Regions from separate parts of the Bradyrhizobium sp. Pa8 genome, predicted to be linked through region 1. Evidence: riboswitches for the same ligand, from Rfam matches in the RefSeq annotation. Region 1 holds a riboswitch; the other holds the start of a gene.

The links. A riboswitch is a leader RNA that binds a small molecule or an ion and turns the genes downstream of it on or off. The one in region 1 is predicted to bind glycine.
Region 2: it holds a riboswitch for glycine, as region 1 does, so the genes downstream of both, gcvT (glycine cleavage system aminomethyltransferase GcvT) here and ACKWRH_RS28960 (D-amino acid dehydrogenase) in region 1, are expected to answer to the same signal.

Annotation. Positions count from the first base shown of each region.
Region 1 is NZ_CP176767.1:6,102,543-6,106,957, reverse strand. Features, by position in the region: gene ACKWRH_RS28970 (ABC transporter permease) at 1-114, opposite strand, end outside; gene ACKWRH_RS28965 (ABC transporter permease) at 134-1,075, opposite strand; gene ACKWRH_RS28960 (D-amino acid dehydrogenase) at 1,257-2,558, opposite strand; glycine riboswitch at 2,626-2,739, opposite strand; glycine riboswitch at 2,743-2,846, opposite strand; gene ACKWRH_RS28955 (M20/M25/M40 family metallo-hydrolase) at 2,943-4,073, opposite strand; gene ACKWRH_RS28950 (ABC transporter substrate-binding protein) at 4,340-4,415, shown strand, end outside.
Region 2 is NZ_CP176767.1:6,260,860-6,265,274, forward strand. Features, by position in the region: gene alaS (alanine--tRNA ligase) at 1-1,536, opposite strand, end outside; glycine riboswitch at 1,769-1,857, shown strand; gene gcvT (glycine cleavage system aminomethyltransferase GcvT) at 2,004-3,152, shown strand; gene gcvH (glycine cleavage system protein GcvH) at 3,164-3,532, shown strand; gene gcvP (aminomethyl-transferring glycine dehydrogenase) at 3,550-4,415, shown strand, end outside.

The DNA.
Region 1 (4,415 bases):
CGCGAGCAAGATCGTGGCCGCCGCGATGATCGGCGTCGAGGTGAGGAATCCGAAACGCGGCCGCAGCGGCGACGTGATCGGAATGGACGACTGGGGGAGGCTATCGACGGACATTTTTGTTGGTATCCTTGCCTCAGTACCGGATCCGGGGATCGAGCAGCGTGTAGGCGACGTCGATCAGGAGATTGACGACGACATAGATCAGCGACGTCAGCAGGATCATCGCCTGGATGACCGGATAGTCGCGCGCCAGCACCGCGTCCACCGTGAGGCGGCCGATGCCGGGGATGTTGAACACACTCTCGGTGACGACGACGCCGGAGATCAGCAGCGCAAAGCCGGTGCCGATCACGGTGATCACGGGCACCGCGGCATTGCGCAGCGCATGGCGCATCATCACGGCGACCTCGTTGATGCCCTTGGCGCGGGCGGTGCGGACGTAGTCCTCACCGAGCACGTCGAGCATCGCCGCACGCGTCATGCGCGCGATCAGCGCGATGTAGATGAAGGAGAGCGCGCAGGTCGGCAGGATGATGCGTTCGAAGAACGGTCCAAAGCCGTTGAAGATGCTGCGGAAGCCCTGCACCGGCACCCAGCGCAGGTCGATCGCGAAGACCTCGATCAGGAGATAGCCGACCACGAACACCGGCACGGAGAAGCCGAGCACGGAGAGGCCCATCACGAAACGGTCGATCCAGGTGCCGTGCTTCCACGCCGCGATGACGCCCAGGGGCACGGCGACGATGACGGCAAGAATGATCGTCGAGAGCGCGATCGAGATCGACGGCTCGACGCGCTGGCTGATCATCTTCATGACCGGCAGGTTGGAGATCAGCGACGTCCCGAGATCGCCGTGCAGCAGCTTGTTCACCCAGGTGATGAATTGCACGATCAGCGGCTCGTTGAGGCCGAGCGAGTCGCGGATGCGTTCCAGCCGTTCCGGCGTCGCGTTATCGCCGGCGAGAATTGCGGCCGGATCGCCCGGCGTCAGCCGCAGCAGCAGGAAGACGAACAGCGCGACGACGCCCATCACGGGCACCGCGGCCAGAACGCGGCGAATGAGATAACCTAGCATGCACCTATCTCCGGCTGCGGAACTTGTGGGGCCGGGAGGCCCCCGTGGAATCGGTTCTGTCTATCATGCACGCCTGTCACTCGGGCTGGAAAGCCGGCCGGAGAAGCCGACGTTTCGGGGCAAATTGTGTGCCAAGGGCAGGGCGGTCGCAAGAGGGCGCCGAGCCTCCGATATCGGCCACTCAGGATGCATGGCGGAACTCGCGCTCAACCCTGAGTGACGGTGCGGTCGGCGGTGCGTTGAGCCCGCGCCAGCCGTCGATGGTCCCGGCAATCATCTGCGCGGTCGCGGCCGACAAGGTCCAGCCGAGATGGCCGTGGCCGGTGTTGAAGAACACGCCCGGCATCCGTCCTGCGCGCACCACCGGCATCATGTTCGGCATCATCGGCCGCAGCCCGGCCCAGGGCACGACCTTTGACGTTTCGACGCCGGGGAAGTTGCTGCGCACCCAGTCGACCAGCGGCTGCACGCGGTCGGCGCGGATGTCGCGGTTGAAGTCGTTGAATTCGGCGGTGCCGGCAACGCGGAAACGATCCGCGCCAAGCCGGCTGGTGACGATTTTTGCGGCTTCGTCGAGCAGGCTCACGGTGGGCGTCGCGTTGCGGCTCTCGGTGGTGTCGAGCTGCACGGTGATCGAGTAGCCCTTCACCGGATAGACGTTGACGCGCTCGTCGAGGAGGGTGGCGAAGTGCCGGCTGGCCACGCCCGCGCAGACCACGACGCCGTCCACCTTCAGCATGCCGCGCGCGGACGCGACTGCATCGGTTGCGGAAAGATCAGCCCAGCCGATGACAAAGCCGCCACCCGCCTGAGCAATGGAATCGATGTTGGCTTCATGGATAAAGGTCGCGCCGCGCCGCTTGCAGGCTTCCGCAAGTCCGCGCGTGAACTTGTGGATATCGCCGGTCGCATCCGACGGCGTGTAGAAGCCGCCATAATAGTCCTTGCGCAGCGTCGGCTCGATGGCGCGGATCTCCTCCGGCGTCACCGGGCGGCGATCGAGCCCGCCTTCCTTCAGCAGCGCATTGACCTGCAGGCCCGATTCAAAACCCTTCTTGTCGTGATAGATGTGCAGGATGCCGCGGCGTTCGAGATCGAAGTCGATGCCTTCGCGCTCCGCGATCTCGAACAGATGCTTGCGGGCCTCGATCGCGAGCCGCGTGGTCTGAACCGTGTTGGCGCGGTAGTTGCCGATATTGGCGACGAACTCGCTCATCCACGAATATTTGTGCCAGTTCGGCCGCGGGTTCATCAGCAGCGGCGCATCGCGCCGGAACATCCAGCGCAGGCCTTTCAGGATCGTGGCGGTGCTGTTCCACACTTCGGCGTTGCTGGCGGAGAGCTGTCCGCCATTTGCGAAGGAGGTCTCCATCGCGGCGTAGCGGTGCTTGTCGAGCACCGTTACCTTGTATCCGCGTTCGAGCAGGGCATAGGCGGTCGTTACGCCGGTGATGCCGGCGCCGATGATGGCGATATGGGTCATGGCAGGTTCGGGGCTCCCGTGAGTAAGGATAGGCTAACCGCCGGCCAAAGGCCGTTGGCGGCGCCCCATCTGTCACGGTTACCTGAGAGCTTGATCCGTTGCGGGCCTCGGCGAGGTCAGCTCCAGACTATCCCCTTCGGTGGACGTCGCGATCCCAAGATCGTGCCGCCTCTCTCCAGATCGTCCTGACGATACAGTCCTTTTGCCTGAGAGTTTCCGGGGCGGTTGCTCCGTCGGCGCCGCAACGAAAGCCGAAACCTTCGTTGCAATCTCTCCCGCATCGTCGCGTGGACTATCGAGCAGTACGATACGCCTCATTTTTGGACAAGGCTAAATTTCAAACCGCGACTGCCAACGCATTGTGCAGTGCGAAGTTGATTCAATTTACTCCAGCGTCGCCAGCAAACCCGCCATCAGGCGGCCGCGCTCGACCAGGCTGTCGACCTCGATGAATTCTTCCAGCGTGTGGCCGTTGCCGCCGCGCACGCCGAGGCCGTCGAGTGTCGGGATGCCCATCGCGCCGGTAAAGTTGCCGTCGGAGCCGCCGCCGGAGCTCGCATGCGGCAGCTCAGTGCCTAGCGATTTGGCGATGCCGCGCGCCTTCTCGTAAAGCGCCATGGTGCCGGCGTCAGGCTCCCATACGGGGCGCGTGACGCCGCGCGTCACCTTGAACGTAACATCATTGGTCGTGCCCGACAGCGCCAGCATCCGTTCGACGCCGCGGTCGAGATCGGCCTGGCGCTTGGCCATGGACAGCGCCTCGCCGGTGGCGGTCGTGGCAACGCAATTGACCCATTGTCCGCCGTGCACGACGCCGACCGAGAAGGTGCAATCCTCCGTCGTCATCGCGTCGATGGCGAGGATCTGCCGCGCCATCTCGCGGATCGCCGAGCGTCCAGCCGACAATGTCGCGCCGGCATGGCTCGGTCGGCCCGTCGCTTCCAGATTGAAACGCGCGATGGCGTAACGTCCGGTGGTGACACCGTTGTCGGCGCGGCCCGGTTCGGGCACCAGCACATATTTGTTGCGCGCGGCTTCCGCCTCGATGATGTCTCGCGTCGAGGGCGTGCCGACTTCCTCGTCGGGCGTAAACAGCACGGTGATCGGCAGCGGCGTGGTGAAGGAAGCGCGTGCCAGCTGCCGGATCGCTTCCAGCGAGAGATAGTTGCCGCCCTTCATGTCGTAGATGCCGGGGCCGTAGCACTTGTTGCCCTCATGCCGCCATTTCAGCTTCTCGATGGTGCCGACCGGGTGGACGGTATCCATGTGCCCGGCGATCAGGATGCCCGGCTCGCCCTGTTTCGGATGCGGGAAGCGCGCGCGGATCACGCCGCCGAAGCCCTGTCGGCCGCCGATGCGTTCGATCGTCGCACCCATGATTGCCATATCCCGCGCTGCGATATCGAGCATGCGGTTGACGGCACCCGCGTCCCAGGTCGGGCTCTCGCATTCCACCCAGGCGCGCAGGCCCTGGAGCATCGCCTCGGAATCGAAGGGAAGATTGGCTGGATTCATCTTAATGTCTCTCAGGCTTGAAAGATGGAACGCGCATTGCATTGGCGTGGATAGGACTGGCGGAAAGCGTTGTAGAGCCAAACCGATCTTTGTGGAGCCCGTGAGCGCGCCGCTTGGGGCTGCAGCGAAACCGGATTGACGCGCTCAGCACTGTCTGCAAGTCTCAAAAGACAAAGGCATCGCATGAGGTTAGTTCGCCTAAAGAACGAACCGAATGCTCAACCAATAACCTGCCTTTGAACAGTTTCACGTCAGGAGAAACGTTTATGTTGAGCTTGATGCGCCGGGGGCGTCGCGCGTTCGCCTCCACACTTGCGCTATCGGTCGTTGCGCTTTCGACGG
Region 2 (4,415 bases), 160 kb from region 1:
CGTGAGCACACCGGTGTCGCCGACCTGGCCGCCGGACTCCGCATAGAACGGCGTCTGGTTGAGAAGAAGCGCGCCGGTGTCACCGGCCTTGAGGCTGGCGACTTCCTGGCCGTCCTTCACCAGCGCCGACACTACGCCTTCGGCGCTCTCGGTCTCGTAACCCAGAAATTCGGTGGCCCCGAGCTTTTCGCGCAGCGGGAACCAGATTGCTTCGGAAGCCGCTTCGCCAGAACCCTTCCAGGACTCGCGCGCCTTGGCCTTCTGGCGCTCCATCGCGTCGGTGAACGAGGCCTGGTCGACGCCGATGCCGCGCGACTTCAGCGCGTCCTGCGTAAGATCCAGCGGGAAGCCGTAGGTGTCGTACAGCGTGAAGGCGACGTCGCCGTCGAACATGTCGCCCTTCTTCAAGGACGCGCTCTTCTCGTCGAGAATGGCGAGGCCGCGCACCAGCGTCTTGCGGAAGCGGGTCTCTTCCAGCCGCAGCGTTTCCTCGATCAGATTCTCCGCGCGCATCAGGTCGGGATAGGCCTGGCCCATCTCGCGGACCAGCGCCCACACGAGGCGATGCATCAGCGGCTCCTTGGCTCCCAGCAGCTGCGCATGGCGCATCGCGCGGCGCATGATCCGGCGCAGCACATAGCCGCGGCCCTCGTTCGAGGGCAGCACGCCATCAGAGACGAGGAAAGCGGAGGACCGCAGATGGTCGGCGATGACGCGGAACGAGGCGACGGTCTGCTCGTTCGGCCCGCTGCCGAGCGCGGACGCGGTCGCATCGATCAGATGGCGGAACAGGTCGGTCTCGAACACGCTGTCGACGCCCTGCATGATGCAGGCCATGCGCTCCAGCCCCATGCCGGTGTCGATCGAGGGACGCGGCAGATCCACGCGCTCCTCCTTCGTCACCTGCTCGTATTGCATGAACACGAGATTCCAGAATTCGAGGAAGCGGTCGCCGTCCTCTTCCGGCGAGCCCGGAGGTCCGCCCCAGATGTGGTCGCCGCGGTCGATGAAGATCTCCGAGCACGGCCCGCACGGCCCCGTATCGCCCATCGCCCAGAAATTGTCCGAGGTCGGGATGCGAATGATGCGGTCGTCGGAGAAGCCCGCGATCTTCTTCCAGAGGCCGGCCGCCTCGTCGTCGGTGTGGTAGACGGTGACGAGCAGCTTGTCTTTCTTGAGCCCGAACTCCCGCGTGATCAGGGTCCAGGCCAGCTCGATCGCGCGCTCCTTGAAATAGTCGCCGAACGAGAAATTGCCGAGCATCTCGAAGAAGGTGAGATGGCGCGCGGTGTAGCCGACATTGTCGAGGTCGTTGTGCTTGCCGCCGGCGCGCACGCATTTCTGCGACGTGGTGGCGCGCTGATAGGGCCGCTTCTCGACGCCGGTGAAGACGTTCTTGAACTGCACCATGCCGGCATTGGTGAACATCAACGTGGGATCGTTGCGCGGCACCAATGGCGAGGACGACACGATTTCGTGGCCGTTCTCGGCAAAGAAGTTCAGAAAGGTCGACCTGATCTCGTTGACGCCGCTCATGTTCATCCAATCGGGTGTGCTTGGACCCGCGATACGCCATCCAAACCTGGCATTTGGGCTGATATCTGCGGGTCAAAGCGCTTTTAGACAAGGCCAGCTGCGCTGTCCAGAAACTGTGCAAGGAGATCAGTGAGTTGCCGCAGGCGCTCAATCCCGTTGCAATCCCGTTGAAAGCCGCAACGGCCGCGTTGACAGGCTTGGCCGGGCTGTGGTCTGTACCCATCTGTATCGTACGGCCACGTCGGGAGAGACCGGCTTTGGTGCCGGCGCCGAAGGAGCAACCGCCCCGGAAACTCTCAGGCAAAAGGACCGCGTGGCTTTGACGACATCTGGAAAGAGGCGCCGATGGGCTTAAGGCCCGGACTGCGTCCGCCGACGGGATAATACTCTCAGGCACAGCGACAGATGGGGCTTCGACTGGTTGCTACCGGGGAATTGTCCCCGGGGAACCACCGAGGGCCCCCGTAATGCTTGCGCGCGACGACCAAGATTCCCTCAAACATACGCCCCTTCACGGGCTTCATGTCTCCCTCGGCGGCAAGATGGTGCCGTTCGCGGGCTATGACATGCCTGTGCAGTACCCTGCGGGCGTCCTGAAAGAACACCTCCATACCCGCAGCCAGGCCGGCCTGTTCGACGTCTCCCACATGGGCCAGCTCGCGCTTCGGCCGAAGTCGGGCAAGGTCGAGGACGCCGCCCGCGCGCTGGAACGGCTGGTGCCGCAGGATATCGTGGCGATTGCCCCGGGACGGCAGCGCTACGCCCAGTTCACCAATCCGGACGGCGGGATTCTCGACGATCTGATGGTCGCCAATTTCGGCGATCACCTGTTCCTGGTCGTCAACGCCGCCTGCAAGGAAGCGGACGAGGCGCATCTGCGCGCGCATCTCTCGGACGACTGCATCATCGATTCGCTTCAAGACCGCGCCCTGATCGCGCTCCAGGGCCCGAAGGCGGAAGCCACACTGGCGAAATTATGTGCAGAGGCGCCCACCATGAAGTTCATGGATGCCGGCCCGCACAAGGTTGCCGGTCTCGACTGCTCCGTCTCGCGCTCCGGCTATACCGGCGAGGACGGGTTCGAGATTTCGGTCCCCGCGGCCGATGCCGAGCGTCTCGCCAAAACGCTGCTGGACAATCCCGACGTGATGCCGATCGGGCTCGGTGCGCGCGACAGCCTGCGGCTGGAGGCCGGGCTCTGTCTTTACGGGCACGACATCGACACGGCCACCACGCCGGTCGAGGCCGCGCTGGAATGGTCGGTGCAGAAGAGCCGCCGCAGCGGCGGCGCCCGCGCCGGCGGTTTTCCCGGCGCCGAAAAGATCCTGGCTCATTTCGACAACGGCGCGAGCCGCCGCCGCGTCGGCCTGCGCACGGAAGGCCGCGCGCCGGTGCGCGAGGGCGCGCTGCTGTTTGCGGATGACGCGGGCGGCGAGCCGATCGGAAAGGTCACCTCGGGCGGTTTCGGCCCGAGCCTGAACGCGCCGGTTGCGATGGGCTATGTGCCCACCGCATCGAGCGCGCTCGATACAAAACTCTTCGCCGAGGTGCGCGGCCAGCGGCTGCCGCTCACGGTCGCCGCCATGCCTTTCGTGAAAAACACCTACAAACGCTGAGGACTGAGAAAATGACCACGACGCTGTACACCTCCGACCACGAATGGCTGGCCATCGACGGCGACGTCGCCACCGTCGGCATCACCGACTACGCGCAGTCGCAGCTCGGCGACGTCGTGTTCGTCGAACTGCCCAAGGTCGGCCGTGCGCTGAAGAAGGCGGAAGCCGCCGCCGTCGTGGAATCGGTGAAGGCCGCCTCCGACGTCTACGCGCCTGTTACGGGCGAAGTGCTCGAGACCAACGACGCGCTCGCCGCCGAACCGGCGCTGGTGAACTCGGACGCGCAAGGCAAGGCGTGGTTCTTCAAGATCAGGATGGCCGACAAGAGCGAGCTCGGCGGCCTCATGGATGAAGCCGCCTACAAGGCCCACACGGCTTAAGGACAATGGAGCAAGCGATGACCGCGCACCGTAAATCCAGCGGCGAGACCGCCGCCACCTTCGTTCGCCGCCACATCGGCCCGTCGGCGCGCGACGTCACCGCAATGCTGGAGGCCGTCGGCGCCAAGAGCGTCGACGCGCTGATGGCGGAGACGCTGCCGGCCTCGATCCGGCAGGCCACCCCGCTCGATCTCGGCAAGCCCTTGAGCGAGACCGAGGCGATCGCGCACATGGCCGGGCTCGCGCGAGAGAACCAGGTCTTCACCTCGCTGATCGGCCAAGGCTATTCCGGCACGGTTTTGCCCGCGGTGATCCAGCGCAACATTCTGGAGAATCCCGCCTGGTACACGGCCTACACGCCCTACCAGCCCGAGATCAGCCAGGGCCGGCTGGAGGCGCTGCTCAACTTCCAGACCATGATCTGCGATCTCACCGGTCTCGACGTCGCCAACGCCTCGCTGCTGGATGAAGCGACCGCCGCGGCGGAAGCGATGGCGCTGGCGGAGCGGCACTCGCAGGTCGAAGCAAAGGCCTTCTTCGTCGACAAGGACGTGCATCCGCAGACGCTGGCTGTGATGCGCACCCGCGCCGAGCCACTGGGCTGGACCCTGATCGTCGGCGATCCCCTCGCCGATCTCGACAAATCCGACGTGCTCGGCGCGCTGCTGCAATATCCGGGCTCCTCGGGCGCGTTGCGCGATCTCAGGCCCGCGATCGCGACCTTGAAGGCCAAGGGCGCGCTCGCGATCGTTGCCGCCGATCTGCTCGCCCTGACGCTGCTCGCCTCGCCCGGCGAGCTAGGGGCCGACATCGCGATCGGCTCGGCGCAGCGTTTTGGCGTGCCGATGGGCTATGGCGGCCCCCACGCGGCCTATATGGCGGT